Regions from separate parts of the Acetobacterium wieringae genome, predicted to be linked through region 3. Evidence: riboswitches for the same ligand, from Rfam matches in the RefSeq annotation. Region 3 holds a riboswitch; each other region holds the start of a gene.
What was found. A riboswitch is a leader RNA that binds a small molecule or an ion and turns the genes downstream of it on or off. The one in region 3 is predicted to bind cyclic di-GMP.
Positions count from the first base shown of each region.

Region 1 (10,113 bases), 1.2 Mb from region 3:
GATTGGCCTTTTCGGAGGTTTAGGGTTATTTGTTTTTGGGATGCACATGATGAGCGAAGGCTTAAAAACGGTGGCCGGAACAAAAATGAAAAAACTACTGGAAGTTTTGACCAATAATAAGGTCAAAGCGATACTGGTGGGAACCGTTGTCACAATGATTGTTCAGAGTTCCAGCACCACAACAGTGATGGTGGTTGGTTTTGTCAATGCTGCATTGATGACACTTACCCAGGCGGCTGGGGTTATTCTCGGTGCCAATATTGGAACAACAGTTACTGCTCAATTAATTGCTTTTAATGTGACGGAACTCGCACCCGTTTTTATCGGCTTTGGTGCCCTGATAACGCTGTTCAGTTCCCGCAAAAAAAATCGGGATTGGGGCAGTATCATGCTTGGTTTTGGGATCTTATTCTTTGGTATCGCTGCGATGTCAACGGCAATGGAGCCACTCCGGGAGAGTGAGGATTTCATTTATCTGTTGTCAACCTATGGAAAGAATCCACTACTGGGAGTTCTGATCGGAACCCTGATCACTGGTATCATACAAAGCAGTAGTGCCTCCATTGGTTTGCTCCAGGCACTGGCTTTGTCAGGGGTATTTGCCAGTATTGGCGGAACCGGTGCGATCCAAATCTGTATTCCCATTTTAATAGGTACCAATATTGGAACCTGTGTGACCGCTCTGATTTCCTGCATTGGTACCTCCACAGCTGCAAAAAAAGCGGCCTTTATCCACCTGTTTGTTAATGTATTTGGAGCTATCTGGGTGATGATCCTGTTGGTCGGAATGGACAGCATCATGGCGACTAATCCCATTTATGAATTCATTGTCGGTATTTCCGGCGTATTTATCAGTAGCAGTGGTGAGGTGGTTCCTAATGTGGCAAGACAAATTGCCATGGCGCATACCTTTTTTAATGTAGCCAACACCATTGTGTTATTTCCCCTGATTGGTTATTTTGTCACCTTTCTGGATCGGATCTATCCGGAGAAAGAAGAAGAAAAAGGATTGCAATTGGATGATCGATTGCTCAATAATCCTTCCGTTGCTTTAGGTCAGGTTGTCAAAGAAACAAATCGCCTGGCCGAAATGAGTTTTAAGAATTTTAAAATTGCCTGTGAATCCATCATGGATGGGAATGAAAAGCTGGTTGAAGAAATAATCAAGCGGGAAGAACGCATTGATGAATTTCAACAGGGCATCGTGGAATACTCGGTTAAGCTTTCAAACGAAAATATGTCAGAAGAAGAAAATGACCGCCTGGCCTTTGTCATGAAAGGGAGCCATGATCTGGAGCGAATTGGCGATCATGCCATGAATATCGGGGAGCTGGCTGAAATGCGGGCGACTAACAAAATCATCTTTAGTGATATTGCCAATCAGGAAGTGTTAAATTTAATCAGTTTGACTTCCAACACCCTCAGGGATATGGTAGAATTAATGGAAACAGAAGAGTCAAGCTTATGCTATAAAATTCTTGATGAAGAAGAAGAAATTGATGAAATGACAGAAAGCTTAAAGGATGACCACATCCGTCGCCTTAACGAGGGAATCTGCAATCCTTATGCCGGAGTCATTTTTCTGGATCTGTTGACCAATATTGAACGGGTTGGTGATCATGCCTCGAACATTGCCCAGGGTATTTTGGGCTTAAAACTGCATCAGGGGTTGATTGCCAAAGATGATTATGACAATGAAATGGAAGATAGTCAGCAATAAATACAACCAACCAGATAGGGTCGTAACATAGATAAATACAGCTAAATAGAGGTATTTACAAGAAATTTACCTTAAGAAAAGTAATATTTTCATTGACAATGAGAGGATTATATCGTAATATTATAACAACCTAATATTGGCATACTTATTGAAAAGTAAGGACGCAAAACTACAGGGTCTAAATACAATGGTACATGACAGCCAGTTGCAATTAAGATGGTTATAACCATAATGAGCAGCGGTATTGTCGCTGCTTTTTTTGTCAGAAATTAACCATAAAATGAGTTGCAGGGTTTTCCTTGACTGTTATATAATAATGGCCGGTTTGTTTTTCAGGAAAGATTCTTTTAGCGGGAATAATTGTTATTTAAAATAGGAGTTTTCTTAAGATCCAATTTAATTTGTGATTTAGATGTTTACTGCGGTTATTTTGGCTTATATAGTATACATATGATTATCACAGCCGTTTCGGCTGTTATAATAAACGAACAATTTGAATTGTTCGATCATGTTAGCGGTATGATTGTGTATCGGTAATAATCAAATTTACGAAGGGAGGTAGGCAATGAATTTAGAGTTTCAAGCGACAGGAAGGTCGACAATGGCAGGATTGAGAGGGATGAGTGGACAATCAGAAAATCCATCCACCAGTCAGACAAGCGGACATGAAAAAAGCGCCCAATTTAAGGATTTGCTGGATCAGTCAAAACAGACGATCAACCATGCGGATCATCATGCGGAGAAGGTTCGAAAGAATCAGCGGGAAGCCAAATCGATTGCGGAAAACAATCGACGGCAAAGCGATCAAACATTGGTAAAAGATGGTGAAGTCACGACTGTTGATGATCAAGTTGAAGAACCAAAGATTGCGGAGCAAAAAAGCGATGAAGAACGGGGAACAAGTTCTTTATCAACACTGGATTCAACACAGTTAATGGCTATCCAGAGTTTTCAGGGAGGTATCGAAACAGCGCTGACAAGGCTTAACCTGAAATTAGGTATTCAAGGAGTTGAAGAGCCGGAAGCTATGGGTGAACAGGGGCAAATGCTCACCGTGACAACGGAGAGTAGTCAGCCATTACTGTCACCTGCGTTAGAAGGTATGTTACCGTTTGAAGAAATCAGGGAAGAAGTCACACCGGTAGTGGTGCAAAACAGTGAACGTTTGAATGATGGAACGGTTTTCGAAATTAAAGGCGAACCGGAGTTGCAAAAAACCGTTGGGTCTGAGTTGGATTTAGTTGATGTTACAACCAATAGACGCAACCCGGATCAGGAATTGGTTAGCCAGTCAATCAAAGTCGATGGTTCTGATTTACAGACCGTTGATGAAAGCCAACAACTACAGGGTAATCAACCGTTGGAAAACAAATCTGAAATTGCGGTTGATGGAGCAAACAAACCTGTTTTAACGGAAGAATCTGAGGCCGATCAATTTAAAATCGATGTTCAAACCAACCAGATCAATCAAACAGAAAAACAGAGTTTGGGTGAAAATGGTGTTCAGGAAATTAATATGGCCGGGGTTAATTCAAACAAAAGCGCAGAAGTTCAAGTAACGACCAAAACAGAGGTCGCTCAGCAGGTTCAGCAGAAAATTCTTCAGAATTTCGAACCCAACAAGCCCATGGTATTTCAAATGACCCTGTCACCAGATAATTTAGGCGATATTGATGTCAAATTGAGTTACGATCAGGGAAAACTGATCATTGATATTATGGCTGTCAGCCAGGAAACCCAAAAACTGTTGGGAAAACAAATTAATCAATTGGTTAGAGGTTTGGCGCTTCAGAATGTTCAAGTGGAAACGGTGCACTTAAATACCCCGGTAGAACAAAGTGGCGATAGTCAGAACGCAGCATTTATGATGAACAATGGTTCTGATCCCAATCAAAATCAAAATCAGGCTCTGTTAAGAGAACGGTTTATTAAAAACAGCGGGGTATTAAACAGCATCACAACAAATGGTGATGAAGACGAACCGGTATTAATTCCCCAGAATCTCCAGAACTATACCAACCACCGTGTGAATTACTTGATTTAAGGAGGAAAATATAATGGCGATTGATAGTATTAATAATTATTTAAGTACTGCAGCAACGACATCAGCAACAACAGCTACTTCGACAAAGAAAACCGGCACATCGATGGATATGGATGATTTTCTCAAGTTGATGGTGGCCCAGTTGCAGAATCAGGATATGAATAATACCGCAGACACTTCGCAATATACAACCCAGATGGCCCAGTTTTCGATGGTGCAGGCCTTGACTGAACTGAATGAAATGACCAAGACAGTCTATTCCATGAGCTTGATTGGAAAAGAGATTACGCTGGCAGAAAACGCTTCAGATGGTTCGCTTCATGTTGTTGCCGGGACAGTAGAAGGTGTCAATTTATATAATGGTGACGCTCAGGTGATTGTGAATGGTGTGTCTTACCCGATGAGCAGTATTATGGAAGTGGCCCAGGCGAAATCAGAATAATTGACATTTAGTGTTTAAGAAGAGGTGATCCAATGGCGGACAGAATCAATGGAAATTTTTATCGGTTAAATGATGCCATCATTCGACAAACCGAAAAAATAACCAATCCCACAAATCAGGCCTCAAAAGTCACGAATCCGGAAAAAAGCGAAAATAGCTTTCGTGAGCTTCTCGATCAACAAATAAAAAACAGTGTCACATTTACCAAACACGCCAGTATCAGAAAAGAACAGCGTAATATTGAAGTGTCTGACAGTGATTTGGAAAAGTTGGGAGATGCCTGTGACAAAGCTCAGGAAAAAGGGATTGGCAATGCCTTAATTATGATGGATAATTCAGCATTTATCGTCAATGCGGCAGATAAACGAGTTATTACCGTAATGGACAAAAACGAAATGAAAAATAAACTATTCAATGATATTGATGGTGCCGTGTTTATATAGTTGGACCTCGATGAGGAGACTGGAAGCTTTGACCGACAGATAAGCTTCGAACGGCACAGAAAGGAATCAAAAATGATCAGATCTTTATACTCAGGAATTTCCGGGATGGCAGCCCACCAGACCAAATTAAATGTAATTGGTAACAATATTGCCAATGTTAATACTTACGGCTTTAAAGCCAGTCGAGTGGTCTTCAGTGATGTGCTTTATCAGAATTTATCAACCGCTACTGAGGCAACCAACACGACTGGCGGGACCAATGCCAGCCAGTTGGGTTATGGTGCCAAGGTTGCCAGCATTGATATGCTCAATACTATTTCCTCTGGAGCCAGCACCGGTCGAGCCCTGGATGTCTATATTGCCGGTGAAGGCTACCTGGTTGTACAACCGGAGGCCGGAGCAAACCGCTATACCCGGGTTGGTAATTTAAAATTTGATGCCTTGGGAAATCTAACCGATGGTGCTGGTAGCAAGGTTATGGGGATACCACTGGATGTGGATAACAATCCTGTTCTTGATGCCAATGGAACTTTGGCAATTGATGACCTTCAGGCAATTAACGTTCCACCAGCAGAACTGGCTAAATATACCGGTATCACCATTGGTAAATCGGGCGAGATTACCGGGATCAAAGCTGGGGATCCAGAATTTACGAAAGCGACAGGAAATACGTGGTTAAATGGAATGACGCTTCCGACGGACTCCAATTATACAGGTAATGTTCAACTGGCAGTTGGAGAGATGGTGAATATCGATGCTGCCAGTACTGAAATAGCAGCTCTTTCAATTGAGCCAACCGCAGATGTTGTTGGAACATTGACATTGACGAAAACTGGTAATGTGTACACACTGGATCCAGCAAACCTTACACTTAAAGACGAAACAACTCCAATAACAGGAGACTTGACAGGAACGTTATCTTCAAGTGGGATTTTAACGTTTGCAAATCTGCCTGGACTTAAAATTGATACAACAAAACTAGTATCGGCTGCTGCAGATTTAGAAAGCGGTGTGGATATTGGAACAATCGCTTTAGATGGTTTTACTTCAGTAGTAGCAACGGTTAAAAACCAGGGAGGTGTAACAGAATACCTAAGAACACCCCAAGGTACGGACATTGAATTTGATCCGACAACAGATAGCAGTGTCGTACTTACAAGTACAACGGGTGGCACAGTTACTTTAAATGTAGATCCAACAGCATTTGACACGATTGTCCAAAATTTGGATACAAATCCGATAGAAAATACGTTAGTCGGAAAAATCGAAGCCGGAAGTGATAAACCCGTAACCTTGGGCTACCTGGCACTTGGAAAATTCGCTAACAACGATGGTTTACTGCAAGATGGGAATGGCTACTTTATGGAATCCGCCAACTCTGGAACGCCGGTTGCGACCAAAGCTGGAACCAATGGCACCGGTGGCACCGAATCTGCCAACCTGGAAATGTCAAATGTTGACTTATCTCAGGAATTTACCGACATGATTGTTGCCCAACGTGGTTTTCAGGCAAATTCCCGGATTATCACTGTTTCGGATTCTATTCTGGAAGAATTGATTAACCTGAAACGATAGCAAATAATAATTAAGATGAGCTCACTCGAAGGAGAAAATCCTTCGGGTTGAGCTTTTTATCCTGGCCAGATACCAAAGGGGTGATCACCCCTTTGGTATCTGGCTGTTAATTAGTATAAAAGTTGAAAATTACTTCTGTTTAGGTTATACTATGAGAATAAAAAATTACATATTAAGGTGGAAATATGATAGAATTAACCAGATTGAATAAACAAAAAAATGAAAAATTTCTTCTCAATTGTGAAATCATAGAAATTATTGAAGAAAAACCAGATACCACCATTCGCTTGACGAATGGCAAACACTATGTGGTAAACGAAAGTTCTGCCCAGGTGCTATCAAAGATTATCGCATATAAACGTAACATTTTCAGCCGTTAACCACTAAATTCTGACAGGAAGTATAAATTTATGGAAATTTCAACAATCATTGCTTATGTCCTAGTCATCTTTACGATGTTTTTTGGGATGACATTCAGTTCCGCAAATGGTTTTAACATCGGGGCATTAATGAATTTCATTGATCCTCAAAGTATGTTTATTACCATCGGGGGAACATTTTTCGTGCTGATCGCCTCCTTTCCGATCAAATCGTTTAAACATATCCCCAAACATTTAAAGATGATATTTTTTAAAAGTAAACAAGACCCTCTGGAGTATGTGGATATTCTGACAGAACTTTCCAAAGAGGCGAGGCGTAAGGGATTGTTGGCTCTGGAAGCAAAGGCTGCCGATATTCAGGATGAGTTTCTAAAGGAAAGCGTTTTGCGAATTGTCGATGCCATTGAACCGGATAAATTGAGATCCTGGTTTGATCAGAAAATCGATTATATTTCGGAACGAAATGATCTCGAACGAAAAATATATGATATGGGCGCTGCGTTGGGACCAGCCTTCGGGATGATCGGAACCCTGATTGGTTTGGTAAACATGTTAAAAAACATGAGCTTTGAAGGTGGCGCCAGCACCCTGGGTGCCGATATGTCGGTCGCATTGATTACGACCTTTTATGGATCGGTACTGGCAAACTGTGTCTTTATGCCAGTTTCCAGTAAATTGGAAATTGCCCAGGAGCGGGATCTGCTAATAAAAGAACTGATTATCGAGGGGGTAGTTGCCATAAAAGAAGGCGAGAATCCCAAGTACATCCGAGATAAATTAATGAACTTTTTAACGGAAGATGAAATCAGAAAGGCAAATGGTGAATCTCCTTCAAAAGGTGGAAAATCCAAAGGTAAAAAAGGAAAAGCTGTTGAAAGTTAAAAATAGGGGTATAATATACTATGGGTAAGCGAAATAAAAACAAAAAAGGAATCAATAAAGATGCCTGGCTGAATACCTATGCAGACATGATCACCCTGATTTTAATCTTCTTTATCCTACTTTTTTCGATGTCAACGCTGGATGCAGCAAAGTATAAGCAACTGGTTGAGATATTTAATCCAGCAGCAGTATATGAAACGACCGGAACAGCGACCGAGTCAGACGGTTCAACATCGCCAAACGAGGATATATCGGTGGAAGAGATTGTTGATTTGGAAGATCTTTACCAATACCTGAGTCAGTATACCAAGGAAAATGGCTTGGATGAGGCAGTCAGTATTGAAAAATATGAAAAAGCGGTTTCGATCAAGTTTATGTCATCAATCTTTTTTGAACCCGACAGTTCCCGGATTAAACCCGGCGGACAACAGGTCTTATCAGACATTGGCCAGGCCTTTAAAGCTGTGGAGCCGACGATAAAATCAATCCGAATTGATGGACACACGGCCCAGGCTGATTCACCAGTTGATGATCGGGACTTATCCAGCAGCCGGGCCAATGAGGTGCTAAGATTCTTGCAGAATGGCTATATTACTGATCCGGCAAAATTATTGTCAGTGGGATTTGGCCAGTATCGGCCCATCGCACCCAATGATACTGAAGAAAACCGTGCCAAAAATCGCCGGGTTGAAATCATTATTTCCGAAACTGAAGATTTCTTCAGTGACATTGCGACAGGAACAGATACAGTTGCACAATAGAATTAGAGACAAACACTTAGGAGAAACGAAATGGCAGAAATTCTTTCGCAAAGTCAAATTGATAGCCTTTTAAGCAGCCTGATCAGTGGTAAAGATGAGCCGGAAGCGCCAAGTCCGGTGGCCGGTAAGAAGGTTAAAGATTACGATTTTAGAAGACCAAAGCTTTTTACCAGAGAGCAACTTAAGCATTTATTCAGTATTTATGAAAATTATGCCCGGCTGGTGTCTTCTCATATAACAGGAATTCTGCAGACATACAGTTTGGTAGAAATAATCGAGGTGGAAGAACAGCAGTACTACGAGTTTAATAATGCCCTCCCCGATTCGGTCTTAATGGGGCTGATTGATTTTGATATTAAAGACAGCGAAGATGAAGAAGATCTGGTCATCATGGATCTTTCCAAAGACGTTGGTTTTTGCAGTTTTGACCGGTTATTGGGCGGTTCAGGCAAGCCCCTCAAGGAAGATCGGGAGTTTACTGAAATTGAAATTGGGGTTATGGAGTATTTTTTCAGAGGAATGATCAACCTGATGAAAAACGTCTGGTTTGATTATCTGGAAATCTCTCCCCGGTTAATGAAAATTGAAACCAATTCCCGAATTCTTCAGGGGATTGGGGCCGATGAAAATGTCGTCATTATTGTTATGAGTATTAAAGTAAATGAAACCCAGGGAAAGATTAACATCTGTATTCCGGCGACAACCCTGGATATGCTCTTTAAAAAGAAAATGTCTCAAACCAAGAAGAATATCAAAAGAGGCGATCAACAGGCAGAGGAAAAGAGACGCTTAAATATTATCAATGAAATCAGAAAGACGGAGTTGGAAATAAAAGGTGTCCTAGGTGATACGGAGGTACTCTCCCAGGATATTTATGAGCTGGAAGTTGGGGATATCATCAAGCTGAATAAACCGGCAAATTCGATGGTTGATATTGTTGTCAACGATGAAGTCTGGTTTAGGGGAGAAATGGGTGATTACAAGAAGAAAAGAGCGATTCAGATAAAAGAGCTTAACGAGAGGGGAAGTGAACTATTCATATGACAGAAGCAGTAGAAAATCCAGATAAGCTATCCGGAATGGAAGTTGATGTTATCGGCGAGGTTATGAACATCAGTATGGGCACAGCCGCCACCGCAATGTCAACCATTTTAAATACCAAGGTTAATATTACGACGCCAAGAATTGAAACAATCGGAGTCGAAGAGTTTGAGTTCGCTTACCTTGAACCAGTAATCGGGGTTTTGATTAACTATGTTGAGGGAATCGAAGGGGCTAATGTCCTGTTGTTACAAGAGTCGGACATGAAAAAAATCTTGTCACAGTTGTTTGATATGGACACCAGTGATGATATTGAGTTTGATGAAATCAGCAAAAGTGCCATTGGTGAAATCATGAACCAGATGATGGGAGCGGCAGCAGGCGCATTAGCTTCATTTCTGGGAAAAGTCGTCAATATTTCACCGCCAACCCTACTGGATACTACCAGTAAAGCCAGTATTCGTGATTTGTTTTCCTTGAAGGGCGATAATCTGGTTAGTATAAAGTTTAATCTGAGCATTGAAGGCCTGGTTGAAAGTGAATTTATCAGTGCCATGGAACCTGCTCTGGCCCGGGAAATTGTAACCATGTCGATGGGTGCCAGTGGCATGGACGATGAGGAAGAAGTTGCCCCGCCCCCGCCCCCGCCGGTACAACCGGAAGTGGCCTACCAGCAACCACCCCAGGCTCCGCCAGCAGAACCGGCTCGGGTGGTTCGAAATGATCCGCCACCAGCGGCTTATGCCCCACCCCAACAACCGGTGCAGGTCAATCCCTATGAATATCGAAAACTTGGTGAAGAGCAACCAATGAATATCCCTGGTG
Region 1 is NZ_CP097897.1:1,032,012-1,042,124, forward strand. It holds gene CHL1_RS05060 (Na/Pi cotransporter family protein) at 1-1,720, shown strand, start outside; cyclic di-GMP riboswitch class I at 1,849-1,933, shown strand; gene CHL1_RS05065 (flagellar hook-length control protein FliK) at 2,322-3,764, shown strand; gene CHL1_RS05070 (flagellar hook assembly protein FlgD) at 3,778-4,206, shown strand; gene CHL1_RS05075 (TIGR02530 family flagellar biosynthesis protein) at 4,239-4,649, shown strand; gene CHL1_RS05080 (flagellar hook-basal body complex protein) at 4,722-6,224, shown strand; gene CHL1_RS05085 (flagellar FlbD family protein) at 6,410-6,604, shown strand; gene CHL1_RS05090 (motility protein A) at 6,635-7,486, shown strand; gene CHL1_RS05095 (OmpA/MotB family protein) at 7,507-8,247, shown strand; gene CHL1_RS05100 (flagellar motor switch protein FliM) at 8,278-9,291, shown strand; gene CHL1_RS05105 (chemotaxis protein CheC) at 9,288-10,113, shown strand, end outside.
Region 1: it holds a riboswitch for cyclic di-GMP, as region 3 does, so the genes downstream of both, CHL1_RS05065 (flagellar hook-length control protein FliK) here and CHL1_RS10765 (nucleotide sugar dehydrogenase) in region 3, are expected to answer to the same signal.

Region 2 (11,601 bases), 1.1 Mb from region 3:
GTTTAATTTAGCAGGAGTCAATCGTCCGAAAGATGATGATGAATTCATGAAAGGAAATTTTGGGTTTGCATCTACTTTGTTGGATACATTAAAAAAATATAATAATAAGGCAACGGTTATGTTATCTTCTTCAGTACAGGCAACGTTGTTTGGGCGTTATGCCGGTTCTATTTACGGACAGTCGAAGTTGGCAGGGGAAGAATTATTCTTAAATTACAACAAAGAAACGGGTGCAAAGGTTTTGATCTATCGTTTTCCAAATTTGTTTGGAAAATGGTGTCGTCCAAATTATAATTCTGCAGTTGCAACATTCTGCAATAATATAGCAAATGGTCTTCCGATTCAAGTCAACGATCCGGCAGTTGAATTAGAACTTTTATATATTGATGATCTTGTAACAGAGTTGATTGATGCCCTGGAAGGGAAAGAACATCACTGTGAATTCGAAGAAACGGTTGCGGTTGATCGTGTCGATGGACGGTATTGTTATGTGCCTGCGACACACTGTGTAACACTAGGTGAGATTGTAACATTGTTGAATTCATTTAATAATCAGCCAAAATCACTGCTCATGCCGGAAATCCCCAACAATTCATTTGTAAAGAAATTATATTCTACATATCTGTCGTATTTACCGGAGAATAAGATAAAGTTTGCATTGAAGACGAACAGTGATGACAGAGGAAGTTTTACTGAATTATTGAAAACCCAGAACTGCGGTCAATTTTCGGTGAATATTTCAAAACCAGGAATCACTAAAGGTGAGCATTGGCACCATAGTAAGTGGGAATTTTTTATAGTGGTTGCTGGTCATGGTCTGATTAGAGAACGTAAAATTGATTCCGATGAGATTATTGAATTTGAAGTTACTGGAGATAGAATTGAAGCGATTCATATGCTTCCAGGTTATACACATAATATCATTAATCTTTCAGAAACTGAAAATTTAGTGACCGTAATGTGGGCAAATGAAGAGTTTGATAAGGGTAATCCGGATACCTATTTTGAAAAGGTTGTGAAATAATGATGCGTTTGATAATTATTGGTGCAGGTGGATATGGTCAGACAATTGCAGATATTGCAAAACAAAGTGAAAAATATGAGTCTATATTATTTTTAGATGATGATGAGAATCTATCATATACAAGTGGAAAGTGTTCTGATTATATTAAGTTCAAAGATGCAAACACAGAGATATATCCAGCATTTGGAAATAACACAAGTCGCTTAATTTGGGTTGAAAAGTTATTCAGTGAAGGTATTGCAGTTCCGACTCTAATACATAAAAGAGCATATGTAAGTGTAACAGCAACCATTGGGAACGGAACGATTGTCCTTCCGGGTGCTATTGTAAACACAAATTGTTATATAGGTCAAGGGTGTATTATTAATTGTGGTGCTATTATAGATCATGATTGCATAATAGAAGACGGAGTTCACATTTGTTTGGGAGCGATTGTTAAGGGTGAAAACAGAATACTAAGCTGTAAAAAGGTTGAGGCAGGTGAGGTTGTTGCCTTACGTACTTATGCCATATAAAAATGAATTAATATGAGGAAGACATATGAAAAAAAAAGAATTTATGTTTAAAAATAATGGAAAGTTAAAATTGTTAATCATTGTTGGTACACGACCAGAGATTATTCGATTGGCAGCAGTGATAAAAAAATGCAGAATATATTTTGATACAATACTTGCACACACCGGGCAAAACTATGATTATAATTTAAATGGAGTCTTTTTTCACGACTTGGAACTGGAAGATCCAGATGTATATTTAAATACAGTAGGAAATGATCTCGGAGAGACAATGGGTAATATTATTGCTTTATCATATCAGCTTATGGCGGAGATAAAACCAGATGCAGTACTTGTATTGGGCGATACCAATAGCTGTCTTTCTGTCATCGGTGCAAAGAGGCTTCATATTCCAATTTTTCATATGGAAGCTGGAAATAGATGTAAAGATGAGTGTCTCCCAGAAGAGACGAATCGTCGTATTGTTGATATAATCAGTGATGTCAATATGGCTTATACAGAGCATGCACGGCGATATCTTGCAGATTGTGGATTACCAAAAGAGCGTACATTTGTTATCGGCAGCCCTATGGCAGAAGTCTTGCATAATAATTTGGTGAAAATTGAGAAGTGTGATATACATAAAAAGTTGGGTCTTGAAAAAGGAAAATATATTTTGCTTTCAGCGCATCGAGAAGAGAATATTGATACTGAGCAAAATTTTATCTCACTTTTTACTGCAATTAATAAGATGGCAGAAAAGTACGATATGCCAATTCTTTATTCTTGTCATCCGCGCAGCAGAATTCGTTTGAAATTATCAAATTTCAAACTTGATAAGCGCATAATTCAGCATGAACCTCTTGGTTTTCATGATTATAATTGTTTGCAAATGAATGCGTTTGCCGTTGTATCTGATTCTGGTACATTGCCGGAGGAAAGTAGTTTTTTTACATCGCAGGGGTATCCTTTCCCTGCGATCTGTATTCGGACATCAACAGAACGACCAGAAGCTTTGGAGAAGGCTTGTTTTGTGTTAGCAGGAATTGATGAGGAATCATTGCTACAAGCGGTGGATACTGCTGTACAGATGAATCAAAACAAAGACTATGGAGTACCGGTGCCAGATTATCTCGAAGAAAATGTTTCTTCTAAGGTCGTAAAGATTATTCAAAGTTATACTGAAGTTGTGAATAAGATGGTGTGGAGAAAAAAATAGATTCGAGTGGTTCGTCTTTAAATAGGTTGGCTTTAATAAAGTGTTAGGATTCATGGTGTCTCTTTGGATTAAAAGGCGACTTTGGATGCGTTTATTTTTCTAAAGCGGGGAAGGACGAATGGTAGGTAAATTTCGATGGAAACAATCAGATGAATGAGTTATGGATTTATGTTAGTTTCTTTATGAATAATGGGCCATTTGGTGCTAGAATAAAAATAGTACAAATCGAAATGAGAAAATCCAAAATTAATAAAAACATGGTACGATAAAAGAATCGTACTGAAGGAGGATCTCATTATGGCAAAACAACATGATAAACAATTCAAACTGGATGCAGTCCGGTACTATGAAGAACACAAGGAACTCGGTCTGCGTGGATGCGCTGAAAATCTCGGCGTTGGTTACAGCACGCTGGGAAAATGGAGCAAGGAACTTCAGGACAGCGGCAGTATTGAATGTCGTGGTTCAGGTAATTATGCATCGGATGAAAGTAAAGAAATCGCGCGTTTAAAACGCGAGTTGCGTGATACCCAAGATGCATTGGATGTCCTAAAAAAGGCCATCGGCATTCTGGGAAAATAACCGAAGCGATTTATGTTGAGATTGCTAAAAAGGCGGAAGCTGCTCATCACGAGAAGCGCCGGGTTTCCGTCTCCGGAATGCTGCAAAAACTGGGTGTATCACGAACCGGGTATCGATCATGGATTAACAGAAAACCATCGAATACCCAAAAACGACAGGAAGTTCTTAAAACCAAAATTGAGACCATTTATAACGACTCAAAGCAAAATTATGGAGCTCCGAAAATCACCGAAAAATTGAAACAGAGCGGTGAAATAATTGCTGAGCGGACTGTCGGCAAATACATGAAACAAATGGGTATCAAAGCTCAATGGATCAAACCTTATACGATCACGACTAAAGATTCTGACTTCAGTAAAAAACTCAGAAATATTCTTGACGAACAATTTAATCCCGAACGCCCCAATGCTGTCTGGTGCAGCGATATTACCTATATTTGGACAATGGACGGATTTTTTTATCTAACCAGTATCATGGATTTGTATTCTCGAAAAATCATTGCCTGGACGCTGTCAAAAACAATGGAAGTTTCCTGTGTAATCGACACTGTTAATAAAGCTAAAAGCCGTCGAAATCTCGATGCGCCATTGATCATTCACAGTGACCGCGGCAGTCAGTTCGTTTCAAAAGAATACCAGAAGGCAACGGCAAAAATGCAGCGAAGTTATTCTAAAAAGGCATATCCCTGGGATAATGCCTGCATTGAATCCTTTCATGCCATTATTAAACGTGAATGGCTCAATCGCTTTAAAATCCTTGATTATAACCATGCTTACCGGCTGATCTTTGAGTATCTGGAAACCTTTTATAATACAACTCGAATCCACAGTCATTGTAATTATATGTCGCCGAATAATTTTGAAAAACTTTTTACTAAAACACAAAATGAAAATTTACAAATAGCAGGTTAAAATGTGGGTGTCAAATTCTCATTTTAATTTGTACTAAATCTTGACATAGGACCAATTATCCAACCGGAAGACGTTTGTGATCACATTTCTGGTGATGCTGATCCTAATTTCTTTGCTAATCATCAATAGAGAAAAGTGGACAACCCGGGAAAAGTGGTCTAGGACAGCTTTTTGGTTCTATTTGTATCTGATTTTTGTATACGCGTTTTTGGGGAGAACCGGAAAAAATGGCTATGACATTAACGTGATGCCATTTTGGTCATATCAACATATCGTATTGACTCATGAATTGAGAATCGTTTTTGAAGTGCTGTTGAATTGTCTGATGTTCATACCTGTTGGAATACTCGTGCCTTGGGCGTATGAAAACATTTTGCACGAGGATGAGACGAAAAAAAGAAATACGGTGCTTCAATTTGGTTTAATTGTATCACTAACCGTCGAATTTCTCCAGTTTTTTACTAAAACAGGATTGCTAGAGTGGGATGATATTTTTCACAATATGATCGGAATGCTTCTAGGATATGGGATTTATCTCTTTCTCAAAGGTAAGCATTTTGGGGAAGTACACCAATACTTTTTGCCAATGTTCGGAGTGGTCTTGGTGATGGTCGTTGCGATGCTTTGATAAAAAGGTAGGGGAGTGTTTCAAAGCCATTGTCTCTTAAATAAATTTTCTATGATGCATCAGTTTTTCGCAAATACACAAAACTTGAAACGCTCCCTAATAATCTACACAAACCAATTTTTCAAAGAATGATAGCTCTATCTAAAACTCATTGTTAAAAAACTTCCTAGGCTCATTGCTAGATTAGTCGGTTCTTGAGCCTGTTCCGAAGGGGTTTGACTCTTCAATGCTTCCAGTGCTTTATCTCCCTGTACCAAACCAGAACCGTATACTTGGTCGGTTTCACTTAAACTTTGTGCGGTATCTCGTAGGAGAGCTTCAACTTCAGCTGGTGTCAAGGAAGGATCCTGAGCCAGTAAAGTGGCACTAATACCGGATACAATCCCTGCTGAAAAAGATGTTCCATCCTGCCAGCCGGAGCTGTTGTTAGGTTGCAGCACAACCAGGCTTTCGCCGGGTGCATATAAATCGACCTCGTCATTATACTGCGAAAAAGAGGCAACTTTTCCGTTTAAACCAATCGAACCGACTGAGATAACCCCGGGATAAGATGCTGGATAATAGTAAGGATCGTCGCCTTCCTGTTCGGCACCATGATTTCCGGCTGCGGCAATGATGATCTTGCCCTTGCTGATGGCGTAGGCAATTGCATCGGCATGACTCTGGTTATATTCGTAGGAACCAACGCTTAAATTGATAATGCGAATGTCTTCCCGGTTTGCAGCATCCATAATGGCTGCTGTGATTGCATTGTTATTAAGGCTTTTATCACCAATACGATAAGGGGCAATTTTGACATTGGCCAGTCCGGCTGCTCCGGCAATTCCGATTCCGTTATCAGCCACTGCGGCGATGGTGCTGCTCACCATCGTGCCATGTCCTTGGGTATCAGTCATATTGGAAGTGTCGTTTATAAAATCATAGCCGTTTGTGATCCGACCTTCTAAATCAGCCAGATTGACATCCAATCCGGTGTCCAGAACAGCTACGACAATTTCGTTCTCGGTATCAACGGCGTTCCAGGTTTTATCAATTCCGGCCTTAGCATACTGCCAGGAAGTACCCAGGTAAGGGTCGTTCGGATATTTATCGTTATTTGCGGCATAAACTAAACCGGTTGAAAGATTGCTCAGAATAAATGTGGCGCTAATTAGTATACTTGTTAATTTCTTAATTGCTTTCATTTTATTTTCCCCTTTCAGATCAATAGATCAACGTTTCTTGATACTATTTTATTTAGAATCGTTCTAATTATCTGTAACCAAATCACGTATGTTTGGTGACTAAATCACGAAAAGCAGTCACATTCATTTTGTCTTTTTTAACCGTTTGCTTTAAATAAAAAAAAGCAACGTTTGCCACGTTGCTCAGAATGTCCTCAAAATAAAGACTGGTTTGCAACTGGCTGCCATATAAAACTACTTAGGCCCTAAAGTTTTGCGTCCTCACTTTTCGGTGAGTTTGCCAAATATTAAATTTTTAGTTTCAATAAAAAAATGTGCAACGCATCAGCACGTCGCACATTTTTTGTACGGTCTTAATGCAGCTGGCTGGCTTTCCATACGGTTAGGCCCCTAAAGCTTTGCGTCCTCATCTTTCGATGAGTTTGCCCAATATTGAATCTTAAGAAAGAACAGTTTGAAATAAAAAAAGCAACGCGCAGACACGTTGCTTATAAGATCATCTTATGATTGATCGCAACTGGCTGGCTTTCCATACGGTTAGGCCCCTAAAGCTTTGCGTCCTTATCTTTCGACAAGTTTGCCAAATATTAAATCTTAGAAAAGAATAATTCAGAATAAAAAAAGCAACGCACAGGCACGTTGCTATAAGATCATCTTTTAAATGCATTTTGCAACTGGCTGGCTTTCCATACGGTTAGGCCCCTAAAGCTTTGCGTCCCTATCTTTCGATAAGTTTGCCAAAAATATTCTATTAAAGTAATATTAATGCATCAACCTCGATTTGTCAAGTGATTTTTTATTTTTTTATCTGAGATAAGAACTTTACACGTATCGGAAGAAATAATACACAAACTTGGGTGCCTGTGCAGTGAACATTTCCCGGGTTTCCTTACTGCTAAAAAGCGCATCCGGTTGGTAGCTGGAGCGGTCGGAGTAGCTGACATAGACGGGTAGATCGTTAAAGGTGTGGCGAAAGGCCAACAGCCCTCTTCTTGATTGGGGTGGCGAAAAAACAACCAGCATTGACTGAACCTGGTGTTCGTTAACATAGGCCTGCTGGCAGGTGGCGTTTTCGATGGTTGATGTTGCTTTATCATCAATGGTGTAGCACGTATCAGGGAGGCCAGCGGCAGTCATGGCCTTTTGAATCATCGGGTTATCTTTAGAATATCCGGAAAAGATGATAAAGTTGCTATAGCCTTCTTGAAAAAGCCGGATACCCTCGGCGATTCGCAGGGTATCTTCTTCACCGCTGGTGACGATGATCACATCGGCGGGCTGAATGTTTTTTTCAACCACCAGATATTTGGCAAACGCTTCAACAACATGGTCAGTGTCGACAAAAAGGTAAATACCCAGTACAACAGCAGCAAAAAAAATAAGCAGCTGAGCAAAATAAAGTCCCTTTAAAATAAACTTAAAAATTTTTCTGAAGTTTGTCATCGGTTCATCCTTTCAATCGCTAAAAAAACAACTGTTTTCTATATGAAGTGCTTTGATGTGGCAAAAAGACTGACTAAAACGATTATAAGATTAGTATAATACAACCAGTTAGTCAGAGCAATTAAAATCGGCCGATTCGCTGGGTTTGTGGATCAAAAAGTGTTATACCAAGGTTTTTTTGCAGTGGCGACAAAAAGTAGTGGCAAAAAATATCAAAACGGCTAAAATAGTAAAGGCGCGAATTTGTTCGGGATGGCGGACAAAAAAGCGTAAAAGATGCAAAAAGAAATTTGCGATCGAAACGGTTTGTGTTAGATGAAGCATTAGCAGGGGAAGACGGTTTATGATCAACTCTGCCAACGGAGAGAATGCCTATAAAAAAAAGAGTCGAGATTCTGTTAGAATAACCGACTCTTTTGCTGTTATTATAGGTTGCTTAGTTATGGTTCAATAATTGCAGGTGATTGGCTGGCACCTAAAGTGATGGCTGCCGCAGTTTGTGAGCCGGCAAGCATGCGCCGGGCATCACCTTTTGTCAGGCAGGCAAAAGCGCTAATCGATACCTCCGATTTCAGGCTTTGATCAGTCACTTTGATTTCAAAGGTTCCTTGCTGATTTGCCGCCAATTGGGCGTCATCCAGATTGATGCCAAGCAGGTTCGACAAATTAATGTATTGCCCGGTTTCATCGATAAAGGTGCTGCAGTTTACCGGAATGTCTCGATCAAAGGCATGTACAAGGATTTCTTCACCCGTTTGTAAAGGTCGTGATAAACAAATCCAGGCGTTGGCGTAATAACCGTTCAAGCCGTTTTTGTCGGCTTCACTTAAATTTCCGGCATAAGAGACTTTGAAAGTGGTATCGGCGGCCTCCACTTTGATGGATTCCGTATATGAGGCAACAGCATTTTCAAAAGCCTGTGAGTTGATAAGCATTGAAACCATTTTTTCCTGGAGACCCCGAATCTCATCGCCTTTCACCAGGATGCTTTCTGCGGTTACGATAAGTTCTGATTTCAGGCTTTTGTCGGTAACCGTGATGTCAAATCCTCCTTTTTGATTAGCTGCTAACTGATCCTCACCGAGAGTTAGGCCCAGCAGTTGAGACAGTCTGATTCGATTACCTTCGGATTCTTTGATCATGCTGCTGTTGACGGTCAAGTTTTGACCAAAAGCGTTAACAGTGACCTCTTCCCCGGCAACCAATGAACGGTTCAGATAAATAAAGGCATTCGCATAAAAACCATTGAGACCAGCCTTATCAACTTCGCTTAGATTTCCCTCATAAGTAACTTTAAATTGATTGTCCACAGTGGTTACCGACAATGACTTGCTATAAGCAGCAACGGCGGTTTCAAAAATCTCAGATTGAAGTTCAAGGGTGGCATATTTTTTCATATAATGAAGGTCATCATTCTTTGTAAGAATAGCCTCAGCGGTAATCGTTAAATTCGATTTCAGGCTATTGTTGGTTACGCTAATTTCAAATCCGCCGGTTTGATTAGCCGCCAATTGATTTGCACCAAGGGTGAGACCCAGCAAGTCAGACAATCTGATTTGGGTGCCGTTGTTATCGGTAATTTTTGATCGGTCTACGGTTACAGGGCTTCCAAAAGCATTGATGGTTACGGCTTCATCGTCAACCAGTGGTCGACTCAGGTTAATCATCGCGTCGGAATAATAGCCGTCGAGTGCCAGTTTATCGTTTTGAGTCAATTTATCCAGGTAAGTGACCGAGATTTTATTTGCATCACTTTCCAGGTTGATATTGTTGGTGTAGGCCTCCATAAATGGTGGACAAATATTAAAACCAATCCCACTACTGGCACGGTACAACCAGGTACCATCGGCTTTAATCAGGCCATTAAAGGCCGAAACACTCATTGGTGATTTTAGGTTTGCTTCAGAAAAACTGATTTTGATGTCATTTCCTTGTGATGTGGCCAGCGGCGCCTGATCAGGGGCAATACCCAATAATTCAGTTAAACCAATACGGGAATCAGACCATTTTCTAAGTGTCGTACTGGTGATGACAGCTTCTTTGCCGTAAGCACTAATCTTGATTGACTCACCAAATTGCATGGTTCGTTGGAACATAATCACCGTATCGCCGTAAAGACCAGCCAGATTTTTGGCATCATCCGGAGACAAGCCCCCTTGATGGCTAATGGTAAAGCTTTCAGTATTGTCTGAATTGATCATTACGGAGTTTTCATAGGATGTAAAACTGGGTGGGGTAATTGTCATGCCGATACTGTTATTTAAAGATTCAACCGTATTATTCTTTACGAGAATGGCGTCGGCTGATACAGTGAGCTGTTTTTCAAGGGTATTTTCGATGATGGCAACCTCAAATGAGCCCGTCTGCTTTGCCGCCAGATTGGCATCACCCAATTCAAGTTCCAGAAGTTTTGACAATCGATAGGATTGTTTATAGCTGTCTTCTGCCGGGGATGCTTTGGAGATGACAATTTCTCGGGAAAAAGCCGTGATGGTTACTGTTTCATTTTCCCCGAGGGCTCTGTCCAGATAAATCATCGCATCAGCATAATAGCCATCCAGTGTTTTCAGGTCATCGGCAGAAAGGCCGCCTTTGTAAGTCACTAAAAATTTATTGTCGGTGGAGATTAAAGCGATGCTGTCACTGTAGGCTTTAAAGCTTGGCTGATAAAGCGGCAAAGTGGTCCCGTTATTGAGATAGACTGTTTCATTGCTGTTAACGAGAACCGGGTTGGCATAAATGTTGAGATTGTGCTTTAAACCAACAGCCGTAAACTCAATGGGATCATCACCAGATTTGTTTGCAGCTTCCTGGGTGACGCCGGTTAGTTCGGATAGTAGGTGGTTATAATTTTCATTCGTCAGGGTCACGGTCTTATTCAAAGCTGAAACCGTAACGGTTTCGCCTTCTTCAAGGTCACGGCTAAGACTGAGCATAACATCGGCTTTATAATCCTTTAAGCTGGTCTTTGTTGAAGACGATAAATTTCCGTCATAACTGACAACTATTTTTGAGTTTTCAGTGGACGTCGAAACCGAGCTCATGTATTCGTCCATCCAGTTTGGATAAAGCGAACAACCGTAGCCTCTGCCAGTGTAGAGGGGACTACCAGTGGTTTTGGCCAGAACGGCATTAACGGATATGCCATTGCTTTGAGTTAAGTTGAGATCGGTTAAACTAACCTGCTGGGTACCCTTTTGATTAATAGCCAGATTGGTTGAGTCGAAACGGATGCCAAGTAATTTAGATAAGCGGATTTCGGTTTTCCATTCATTATCCATAATGGTATTGCTGGTTAAAGTCGCTTCTTTTCCCAGAGCGGATACTTTGATGGATTCGTTTGTGCCTAACGGACGATTAAGTTGAATAATCGTATCAGCATAATAATCAGACAGGGCTTGTTTTTGGATTTCGGTTAAATTACCAGAATAGTTAAAGAGGAATTCAGAATCCTGGCAATCAATTACGACCGAATCGGCATAAGCCTTTAACCAGAAAGGTGATAGCTGAATTGCGCAGGCGTTGGTAAAATTCTTAAAATACTCCTCGCCATTTTTGGTGGTGATTGGGCAAATGGAAATGGACCGTTCGATTTTTGTGCTGACGTCTTTGACGGTAACGGTAACTGTCGACTTCTGATTTTGAACCAGATCCTCAGCACCCAGGTTACGCCCCAGCAGTTTCGACAGCTGGATTTCCTGGCCGACAAGATTTTTGTTTGTTAATTGTTTGGTCGTGCCGTTTACCGCTAAATCAAGGGCTTCACCGTCGGTCAAAGGCTTATCAAGAATAATGATCAAATCTGCATATAAGCCGCTCAAAAGGCTTTGTTGAGTATTGGTTAACTGTTCGGGATACGAAATGGTCCAGGTTTGGTCTTGGACACTCAATTCAGGTGTATAGGAAAATACCGCTTTCATATAAGCGTTGGCCTGAGCATCATCTTGGGCAAGCTTGATTCCCCCGGTTACTGCCGCCTGAAGGGCCGCTTTATTTACAAAACCATTCTTGTCAAGAAGGGTCTGCCCGACAACACATTGTTCCTGGAAGTCAAGGTTGGTATATCCTTTAAGATCAAGGCCCAAACGATTATCATAGAGTAGCATCACAATGGCA
Region 2 is NZ_CP097897.1:3,329,542-3,341,142, reverse strand. It holds gene CHL1_RS16425 (polysaccharide biosynthesis C-terminal domain-containing protein) at 1-1,024, shown strand, start outside; gene CHL1_RS16420 (PglD-related sugar-binding protein) at 1,024-1,539, shown strand; gene wecB (non-hydrolyzing UDP-N-acetylglucosamine 2-epimerase) at 1,565-2,737, shown strand; gene CHL1_RS16410 (transposase) at 3,035-3,319, shown strand; gene CHL1_RS16405 (IS3 family transposase) at 3,277-4,230, shown strand; gene CHL1_RS16400 (VanZ family protein) at 4,307-4,858, shown strand; gene CHL1_RS16395 (S8 family peptidase) at 4,996-6,042, opposite strand; cyclic di-GMP riboswitch class I at 6,252-6,334, opposite strand; cyclic di-GMP riboswitch class I at 6,397-6,479, opposite strand; cyclic di-GMP riboswitch class I at 6,552-6,634, opposite strand; cyclic di-GMP riboswitch class I at 6,709-6,791, opposite strand; gene CHL1_RS16390 (YdcF family protein) at 6,865-7,485, opposite strand; gene CHL1_RS16385 (hypothetical protein) at 7,926-11,601, opposite strand, start outside.
Region 2: it holds a riboswitch for cyclic di-GMP, as region 3 does, so the genes downstream of both, CHL1_RS16395 (S8 family peptidase) here and CHL1_RS10765 (nucleotide sugar dehydrogenase) in region 3, are expected to answer to the same signal.

Region 3 (11,601 bases):
TTGGTAGCTTATTTATTTCTTCTGAATAAATAGCTTTCATTAAATCGTAATCTTCATTAATTCGCGCGGTCATCTCGTCGTATGATTCAGTCGGGATTCCGTATTCATCACGAATATAGTCCATCAAATAATGGTTATAGTCTCTGCCAAGATAGCTCGCAACTCCTGCAAATTTCAGTGTATCAATGTGCCCAAGAAAATTCTTATAGCGATCAAAAACATTGATATATTCGAGTCGATAACCGTTTGTTCCCAGTTCCCAAAAGGTGCTCTTTTCTAACTGGATTAAATCTTCCGGTGATAGAAATTTAGGATCGTTTTTATCAAATTTGTCCGCATATGTGAGCATTGTTGCCTTAAAATTATAGCGCTCCATGATTTCCTGTGCAAATATTGCCGTGTCCCGCCGACCATCTTCAAAAATTAGAAACAGCGATTTATCCGGCAAATCTTTAACACCAGCGTAATAATCGATAATGTCCTGTTGCGTAATAGTAACATAACCCGATTCATAAAGAGATCTAAGCTGTTCATTTAGTCGTTCCGTTCCAATTAAGGTATCGTCACCGGTCTGATCGACTCCAAAATATGAAATGGCAATAAAGCCATTATCAACATTTGTTTGTTTGGCCAGATTTTGATTGTATTTTTTTAAATTAAAAGTCGCGTTAACAATCAATAATAACACAGAGATTAGTACGATTATCTGTACAATACTTCGCAGAATTTTTTTACGATCCTTATTTTGCAAAAATTTATCATTTTTCATTTTGATCCTGACCAATCTTCTTTAAGTTTAACTAATTATCAGAAAATTCTTCTGTAAATTTTTTTGCTTCCCGTTTTTCTCTATGTTCGTCTTTTTTTCGCTGTTCTTCAATATCTTGAGGAGTCATTCGTGTTCCCCAAGTCGATTTCCAGAATGTAACCCAGGCAATTGGCATCTGCCAAAGTAACACAACTTCATAATACAGGCAGAATAACAGGCCAAATATCCACGTCGTACTTTTTCGCATAAACAACTGCATCAGACTCATAAGCATAGCCATCATCAATAGCCCCACAAAAAATGTTGTCGGAAATACCCGTAAGACGATGGGTATATATATCAGGTTATAAATAACAACGATAGGTGCCGCAATGGGTACTATCAGACCCATATAAAAGAATACCGACATAAACGGCTCTTTTTTCCAGATAAAAGATCCCGCAATCAGTGACTCTCGTAACCACGACCGTTTCCAACGCATCTGTTGTTTGAGAAAAACATTATACTGATTCGGAACAATCGTAGAACAAACAGCACTGTCCTGATAACCAGTCCGATGATGCTGTAATACAAAATTTGTCATGCTTCGGTCATCTCCAAAAGTCGCTTTCTGCCCAAAGAAAGTCTGATTAAGCCATTCATCTTTATTATCTAGGACGATCTTTTTTCGATAACAGGATAAAGGACCCGACAAACATGTAACCGCATCAAAATACGCTTCTGCTGCTTTCATAATTCTGAAAGAAATATAATATCGTACTGCCTGCATTTTTGTCAGCTCATTGGTAAAAGTATTGGCAACATCAGTTCTCCCTGCGACACCACCCATCTTGGGATCTTGAAAGGGCTGTACGATATTCCGTATTGCAAACGGCTCAAGAAAGCTATCTGAATCAACAAACACCAGCAATTCATGTTGAGCTAGTTCAGCGCCTAAGGCCAACGCATCTCTTTTACCCTTATTCTCTTTTTGCACAACATACTGTAAACGTTCTTTCGTTTTGTAACGATTTGCTTCCTGATATAAAAGTTCAACAATTTCATGTATTTTTTCGACTGATCGATCATTTGAGCAATCATCAACAATAATTACTTCAAGTTTATCAGCTGGATAATCTTGATTAATACAACTCAATATACATCTCTGAATCCACTTCTCTTCATTGAAACAAGGCACAATTATGGTGACTCCGGGTGTAAAATCAGGATTTATAGGGACTTGCTTGTATAATATCCCAAAAAATATCGACTTAGCAAAAAAACGGCTGCGATGATGCTATAAAGATACAGTGATTTATTAAATTTAAAATAGATCACACTCTCCGCACGCATCAATACAATAATAAGAGTCACGGTCAACAACAATGCACTTGCAACGACTAATGAATAACGATCTTTCTTTTTACTGGCATATTCGGCAAGGGTAATTTCAAATTCCATCCCGCATAGAACAGCGTCCTCTTGGTCAAGCACACGCTTTCTGACAGCTTTCGCCTTGATATTTACTTTCATTTCGTAGCCTTCGGGCATTGACCCAGGCAAAATCTCAAACTTTAAAAAATAATACTCAGCCTCCTTTATGAGTTTACTCTCTTCTGTTGAAAGTAACACCGACAAGCCTGTTGTTGAAATGTCTTTTACCTGACAGTGAATAGTTTTTTTGAGGTTATTTTTAACGCAAATCAACACCGCTTTAAAATCCACCTGGTAACGAGTACCACCTTTTTTCCCTTCATAAAGCAATTGAATATCCTTGCCGTCGCCAAATATTTTTTCTCCTCGACGATCAACGTTGTTTCGAACTGCTTCAACATCAGGTACATTTGATAGTAATCGTCTATCGCCATTTTCATGGGTCAAGATATCAACATAGTTACGTTTTTTCTTCTGGTCTTTTTTTGAAAAATCATTTAAACAATCTCATTTCTGATTATTTTCTAACGCACTTCCGTAAAACATACACCTATTTATTACTCAGGTAATCACTCAATTTAGCAAATGTGTACCGTTCATTTTCAGGCTTCTGTTCATTTTCCGTCAAAAACAAGTCAAGTCCTTCTGCCGTAAAACCACTCTGATCATTTATATGAAGCACCGCAATGCTTCCAGCTTCGATATTATAGGTTCCATTCCCATATACCAGCGTATTATATACTTCTTCAGGACTAGTACAATCATAGTCGTGAACCGAGAAATCGCCGCTAATACTCTTTTGAAAGCCACATTCAAATACTGTTTGTAACCCCGCTTTGGAAACGGCTAGGGTAGGCGGTCTAAAGAATAAATCATCCTTAGTAACATCACCAACTATTCTGGATAAAGCCTGATTACTTTTAACTAACTCCGTCTGAAGCGCTTCCTTTTCGTTGCTATCATCATCAATATCGATCTCCATGTGGAAATAATTGTGGCTGCCAATATCATGTCCACGAAGCGCCATTTCGCGAAGCAGATTGGGATTGGGACTTATTTGTTCATCCTCTGGTAATTGTTCCTGATCAACATCAACATTTTTGGCAATAATAAAGAACGAAGCCTCAACCTGATGTTTTTCCAGGACATCCAGAATGGACATCACCACTGGATCGCCTCCCCAGTCATCAAATGTCAGGAATACAACATTTTTTCCATCGGTATCAACTTTGCCACTGATATCAATACCAGTTGTATCGGTGAATCCCTTGAGATTTGAACCAGACACACTTGGGTTTCCAATGTAATCAGAATAAATCATTTTTGTTGCAACTTCTTGACTGACCTTGTCTGTTTCAACTTCGTCACTCGGTTCCTGAATCGCATACAAACCAAGTTGTCCGGAGTCTGCATTTTCATATGTATTGATCATCTGCATTAATGGCAAAATCTTAAAGTCCAGCGGAATCTGAATTGTTTCATAAATTGACTCATCTTCAGTACTTTCGATACAAACCGCAACGTACCCATTAAAGACATATTTTGCTGCAAGCTGATCAACCAGCTCAGCAATCATATCATCATTTTCACCAAAAACAGTTGAATCCATACGAAAATAGGCAATATCACCACGTTTTAGTGATTTATAGACATGAACAGGCAGGCATGACTCAAGGATTTCCTGTGAGTTCATTCCCGCAAATGAGTTTCTCACCATCGATACAGAATAAGTAATCAAGTTAAATTCTTTATCACCTTCATTGATCGCGGAAACAGCTTCTCTGATATTACCTTCAGAGTAGCCATAGCCCGGCATATAGTTATTCGTCTCGATACCTATTTTCTTTAATAGTACGTCACATTTATAAATTTCTTTACATATTTCTTCCGTCGTCAGACTCTGTAAACGTGAATCCTGAGTAACTCCGCCATTACCGACATCGTGCCCTCTTTCAATTATTTTTCTGACTCGTTCCGGATATTTCTCAATTTCATCAGCAGTAACGAAGAAGGTTGCTTTAACATCGCCTATCATATCTAACTGATCCAGCACTTTTTCTAGCACCAGATCATTACTCAATCCTCTAAAAGTAAAAACAACCCCTCTTTCTGAAGTATACAAGTGATCGACCACGTCGGCCTTTTTACCATCATTTGCTTTAATCATTGTTTGAAAATCAGGATAATCAATGGGATCTGTTTTTATTTTACTGCCATTGTCCGAAATGAGGGTGCTCGAACTTTTTACAATTGCTGTTCCGATAAAAGCTGATGCCTGAGTCGTCGCAAATTGATTCTGGGGTTGTCCAGTAGCCGTCGAAACCAATCCGAGTTCTTCAACGTAGATTGTTTTTACCTTATTCTCGTTTAAAGCTTTTAAAACCCACCCGATGACCTGAAGCAATTTTTGTTCTTCAGTTAATGATTCAGATTGAATACCAGTATCGGTTGGCGCTTTATCGATAGCTGGAGGTTGCGGTTGACTTGCTTCGGAGTATTCATTTTCATCCAATACACCGTCCAATTTTATGGTCACGATGCTACCTTTTTTAAGGTTCTTTATATAATTATTTGTCATTTCATATGACGTAAAACTCTGATAATTAAGATATTCATTTGCAGCTACCACCTGATTAAGATTACTGGCATATGCGGACTCTAAAATAGCATCATTATAGTTAATTGTATTACATTTTAGTAGCGTCGGTTGTATTCCCAAAATGGTTTTTAAAATAACATTTGTCCTGCACAAATCTTTAATTTGCTCTTCCTGACTATCGTTAAGAATTTCTTTAGAAGCAGATAAAGTATAGTTGCCAAATTTTTGATGATTTTCAGTAATCAATTTTACAGTGTCACTGTCTTCTGCCGCTTCAATACCTGGTACAAAGAAAGTTGCCTTTGAACTACTGTCATTCATTAATTTGAAAATCTCTTTCATTGTCTCGCGATCAGTGAGTCCGTCAAATGTCAATGCGATGATATTTTCATTTGTTTCTACCCCCGAAATAATGGTGGCTTTCTTCTTTTCAGTATTCAATTTGATCAATGCTTCATCAATTTCTTTCGAAGCATTATACTGAATTTTGTTAACAATCATTTCTTCAATCAAATTATTTGAGTTTCTAAACAGTAAATAAAAAATCGTTGTAAACAAAATAATCAATAAAAGCGCTAATCCTACAATTTTGATGCCATTACCCGCAATTCTTAATTTTTTCAAACCCGATACTCCTATTTTAGAGATTCCAGTACTGAAAACCAAGGTATTCAGCCTCATTTTTATTAAACAAACTTTTTATATCAATAATTACTTTCGGCTTCATTTTAACATGTTGATACATTTTCCCGACATCAACTAACGAGAGCTTTTTAAACTGATCATGGGCGACTGCAAAAATAATACAATCAGCTTCGTGAACTTTTTCAATTTCAACCATTTGCTGATTGAAAGTTTTGTACACTTCTGCCGCATCTGCAACCGGATCACAGATTTGTGGTTTAATGTTATAATCGTTTAATTGATTGACGATGTCCATTACTTTTGAATTTCTTAAATCTTTACAATTTTCTTTAAAAGTAATCCCCATAATATAAACATTTGCTGTCTTGATGTTTATATCCGCCCTGATTAATTGTTTAATAATTGTATCGACCAGAAATTTACTCATATCATCATTTATCTTACGACCTGCAGATATAATTTGCGAGCTATATCCCAATTTCTCAGCTTCATATATAAAATAGTACGGATCTACTCCGATGCAATGACCGCCAACGAGGCCTGGGTGAAAATTCAATGCATTCCACTTTGTATTCATTGCATTTATGACTTCCTTTGTATTAATGTTCATATGATCAAATATCATTGCCAACTCGTTCATAAAAGCGATGTTAATGTCTCTTTGCGCATTTTCTGCTATCTTCGCTGCTTCTGCAACCTTAATCGAATCTGCCTCAAAAATATCTGCTTCAATGACCAACTTGTATACTTTCGCTATTTCTTGACACGTATACGCATCGATTCCAGAAACAATTTTAGGAATATTTTTGACGCGGTGGGCTTTATCTCCAGGATTAATCCGTTCTGGCGAATAGCCAACAAAAAAATCCTTTCCAATTGTCAGTCCCGATTCCTGGCATAAAATCGGAATGCAAATATCTTCAGTCACGCCTGGATAAACCGTTGATTCGTATACAACTATAGATCCCTTTTTAATGTGTCTGCCTACCATTTTACTTGCTTCAATGACGGGATTCAAATCTGGTCTTTTGTCAAGATAGATGGGCGTAGGGACGGTAATTATGATAAAACTTGCCTCTTCAATGGATTTTTCATCATCGGTAAATATGAGGCTTGTTTTACTTATCGCTTCATTACCAACTTCATCTGTTGAATCAATCCCCCGTTTGTATAATTCAATTTTATTCTTATCAATGTCAAAACCGATTGTCGCTGTCTTTTGTGCGAATTCGATTGCTAGTGGTATTCCAACATAACCAAGTCCGATAACAAGCACTTTTTCTTTTTTACTACACAGATCTTCATATAAGCTCATTTTAAACCTCACTTTGAAATTAGAACATTTTTGGAATAATAAATGGTACAAAAAAAAGCTACCAAAACTCTGGTAGCTAGACGATCATAGTATACACAAAAATATGCTTACCTTAGACTCTGTGCTTTGCGTCTCTAACTTTCGTCAAATTTGCCTTTAGTGTCTATATTTAGATGTCTCAAATACATTCAAACTTTAACACAGTTGTATCGGTTTTGTCAACATTATTGTTGCATTTTACGTTGAATTTTATCTTTCTAAAGTCATAATCATCGGAAGATTTCAATCTAGTAAAATAGACACATATAATTTTTGTATCCTGAGAGTTTCTTCTCCACAATCTCCTCAAACCGTTCATTATAAGTTTTCACATCTTTTACCGTAAAAACCTTGGAGATATTATCGGTCACTGGATCATAGAGGTTTCCCGTTGCTCCAGCCCCAATACCTAGAGTTGACTGGCACTCAGCCATCATTAAAATGTTATAAATTCCTTCATGCCCCCGCTTGGCATACCCGACATTTTCACTGTTGCCCCGAGTATATTTTAGTCGATACAGATAATAGGGATCGAAACCTTCTGCAGCCAAGCGTTTTTTTACCGATTGATAAAAATCTTCACCATAGCCCTCGTTAACAACAATCCCGTTTTGATCTTTTAATCGAGAGCCTTTTTTAATCGACAAATTATGGATTGTGATGTTTTGAGGATCCAGGGCAAGAACGGCTTCCAGGGATCGTAAAAAATCTGCTGGTGTTTCATTTCCCAGTCCGGCAATTAGATCCATGTTCAAGGTTTTAAACCCGATTGACTTAATTAATGCCACCTGTTGTTCGAGAAGTCCCGCTTCCCATGGCCGTCCAACACTGAGTAACGTTTGCGGATTCATAGACTGCGGATTCAGACAAATGCGATCTACCTTATAATTTTTTGCTACTTCCAGCTTTTCCTGATTAATCGTTTCGGCTCGCCCTGCTTCCAGAGTATATTCCCTCAACTGCGATAAATTAAAGCTACCCTCAAGTACTGACATCAGCTGTTCCAATTGATCGGCACTTAACACGGTTGGTGTGCCGCCACCGATATACAAGGTGTCAATTTGCAAATTGGAAGCCTTTAGAACTTCCCCTGTTTTTTTAATTTCAATAAGTAAATGATCCAGATATCGCTGCAAATTTTCACCCTTTTTATCGACAATCGTGGACACAAAGGAGCAATAGTCACATTTAGAGGGACAGAGAGGAATTCCTACGTATATACTAATAAGGCGATTCGCCTCACTAACCTGTTCACTGGGAATGAGGCTGGCTTGTGTTTTTGAAATCTGAAGCAAAAGATCGGTGCGGTCATTGCTGACACGATAATAATCCCTGAATCTATTTCTTATTTGGGTTGTCGTCCTACCCTGTTTGTAATATTTCTGTACCATTTTTACTGGTTTAATACCGGTTAATGTTCCCCATTGCAGCCTTTTTTCAAAGTACTCAGATAGAAAATCATAAAGAAACCCCTTATAAAGGCTATTTTCAAGGGGTTCGACGCTGTTATTGAATTGATAGGTTCGAGTTAGTGCTTTACCACCTTCCCATGTCAAAGTTAGCACAACTTGTGTTCCTTCGGTTTTCTCAACTAATACACCATCTGCTTTTCCTGTCAAGACATTTTTTACACCCGGATCGAAGGCCTGATATAATTCATGAAAATAATATTCTAATTCTGGCCGTTCCAGATCAAAGCGAAGCACTCTCATTGGCCCCTCCTAGAAACGCCCCTTTAAAAAAGGATTGTGCATTTTTTCGTACCCAATGGTCGTATTCCCACCATGTCCCGGTAGTACAATGGTTGCATCATCAAGGATAAACAGTTTCATCTCAATCGCATTGAGTAACTCACTTAAGTCGCCGTCTGCAAAGTCCGTTCGGCCGATTGAAGTGTTAAAAAGAGTATCTCCAGCTATGAGCTGACCGTCTGCCAAGAAACAGACCCCTCCCTTTGAGTGACCAGGTGTATGTATTGTGCGGATAACAATCTCTCCTATTGTGATTGTTTCATTTTCGTTTAAATATCCATCAGCTGGCGCCAGTACCATGTCGATTCCAGCCAATGCTGAGAGGTTTCGTTTCGGATCCACAAGACAATCCGCATCATTTTCGTGAATCAGAACCTTAGCTCCAGTTAATTGCTTAATCTGATTAACGCCACCAAGATGATCGAAATGACCATGTGTCAGCAGAATGTATTTTACTTTGAGTTTATTGTCATTAATGATGTCACCAATTTGTTGATCCTCAAATCCGGGATCAACCACCGCCGCTTCCAGTGTGTTCTCATCCCAAACCACGTAACAATTTGTGCCCATTTGTCCCAGAGATTTTTTGATTACTTCCATATTGCTTTCCTTATCTATTTAATCAATTTAAAAAACTTTTTCACTATCTAATAACAGGGTAACCGGGCCATCGTTGACAATCAATACTTCCATTTCAGCCTGAAAAACACCCGTCTCAATTTTTTTAATTGGTTGAAGTTTTAATTTATCAACAAAAATGGCATATTTTTTTTCTGCAACATCTACTGGCCCACTTCGGGTAAAGCCTGGCCGTCTGCCCTTACGACAATCACCGTAGAGAGTAAACTGTGAGACTACTAACAATTCACCTTCTTCATCGAGAATGGAGCGATTCATTTTGCCATCTTCATCTTCAAATATTCTCAGGTTAACCAACTTATTTATGATATAGTCCATATCTGCCTCGGCATCATCATCTTTAATGCCCAGAAGTACATTGAGTCCATGGCCAATTTTTCCCACTGTTTCATTGTTGATCCGTACTTCTGATGCGGTCACCCGCTGTATTACTGCCCGCATAACTACTCCTTATACTCGGTAAATCTGTGTAATTTCTTTTATCTTGTTCAAATTCTTAATCAGCAAATTTAATTCCCGACGGCTTTTTACCTCGAGCGTGGCCGAAAAAAAGTCATATTCATTTTTCTCATTTTTCGCATTCAGAGCTGTCACCGGAATGCCCATATCCAGAAATGTTTTCGAAATTTGAATAATCGTACCCGGTGATTCTTTGGCTTTTATGTGTATTTCTGCTGTAAATGATCCGGTACCGTATTTATTCCACTCTACTTCGACAATCCGGTTGGGATCCGTGAGATTAAGAACATTGGAACAATCCGCCCGATGAACTGAGATCCCCCGGCCTTTTGTGATATATCCTACAATTTTATCGCCAGGCACCGGATTACAACATTTGGCAAAGTGGACATCAATTTCGTTATGTCCCGCAACAATCACTGTACTACTGGATTTCTTTGGATCTTTGGTCGGTTTTTTTAAGACGATCTCTTCAACTTCTTCAGGAAATTCCTTAGGAAACAGCAGTTTCATCTTTTGAAAAACAGTTCCAATTTTTATCCCATTATAGCCAATAGCAGCATAAAAATCGTTGAGGCTCTTATAACTGCACTTTTCAGCCAGAACCTCTAGATTATTTAAATTTAACAAATTCGAGTGTTGCAAGCCCTCTCGTTTGATTTCACGCTCCAAAATACTTCGGCCCTTTTGGATGTTCTCGTCTTTTTCCTCTTTTTTGAAATATTGCTTGATTTTATTCCGGGCATGAGGACTTTTAACAAAGGTCAGCCAATCTCTACTGGGACCATTTGAATTCTTGGAAGTCATGACTTCCACGATGTCTCCGCTCTTCAAGGGACTATTCAGTGGAACAATTTTATTATTGACCCGAGCCCCGACACAGCTGTTTCCGATATCACTGTGAATTCGGTAGGCAAAATCCAGGGGACATGATCCTGCCGGCAACGGAACCACTGCGCCTTTTGGCGAAAAAACATAGACCTCTTCATTGAGAAGATCAACCTTAATGGTTTCCACCAATTCTCCGGCGTCTTCAGAATCCCGCTGGAGTTCAAGCATTTGCCGAAGCCAGGACATTTGAACCTCATACTTATTGTCCTTGGCATCCATTCGTCCTTCTTTATATTTCCAGTGGGCAGCGATTCCATATTCTGCAGTTTCGTGCATTTCTCTGGTACGAATTTGAATTTCGAAGGGTTCTCCTTTGGGTCCCATTACCGTTGTATGAATGGACTGATAGAGATTTGGTTTAGGCATGGCAATATAGTCTTTAAAACGTCCTGGGATGGGCGTCCATTGTGAATGAACCACGCCCAGCACCCCATAACAGTCTTTTAACGAATCAACAATAACCCGAACGGCAATCAAATCGTAGATTTCATCGAAGCTGCGGTTTTGGCTTTTCATTTTTCGGTAGATACTGTAAAAATGTTTAGACCGCCCATAAATCTCAGCATGGGTACCAACCTTTTCGATTTCTTTGGATAACACTTCAATTACATCAGCAATATAGGCTTCCCGGGCGCTTTTCTTAATTTTGATTTTTTGAACTAAATCGTAGTATCCTTCCGGATCCAGATATTTTAGTGCCAAATCCTCCAGTTCCCACTTGATGGTAGAAATTCCCAGTCGATTTGCCAAAGGTGCATAGATATCCAACGTTTCTTTGGCTTTCTCAATCTGTTTAGCTTCCCGCATGTATTCCAAAGTTCGCATGTTGTGAAGCCGGTCAACCAGCTTGATCAAAATGACCCGAATATCTTTGGACATAGCCAAAATCATTTTACGGAGGTTTTCCGCCTGGCTTTCTTCTTTAGACTGGAAACCAATCCGCCCAATTTTTGTAACCCCCTCCACCAGATCCGCAATATTTTGATTGAATTCTTCTTTAATATAATCATATGAATAGATTGTGTCTTCAATAACATCGTGCAAAATAGCGGCCACAATTGTTTCCGTATCCATTTGCATT
Region 3 is NZ_CP097897.1:2,206,438-2,218,038, forward strand. It holds gene CHL1_RS10745 (polysaccharide deacetylase family protein) at 1-769, opposite strand, end outside; gene CHL1_RS10750 (glycosyltransferase family 2 protein) at 801-1,904, opposite strand; gene CHL1_RS10755 (hypothetical protein) at 1,979-2,629, opposite strand; gene CHL1_RS10760 (polysaccharide deacetylase family protein) at 2,733-5,405, opposite strand; gene CHL1_RS10765 (nucleotide sugar dehydrogenase) at 5,422-6,741, opposite strand; cyclic di-GMP riboswitch class I at 6,810-6,906, opposite strand; gene hemZ (coproporphyrinogen dehydrogenase HemZ) at 7,029-8,492, opposite strand; gene CHL1_RS10775 (MBL fold metallo-hydrolase) at 8,502-9,131, opposite strand; gene dtd (D-aminoacyl-tRNA deacylase) at 9,159-9,611, opposite strand; gene CHL1_RS10785 (RelA/SpoT family protein) at 9,621-11,601, opposite strand, start outside.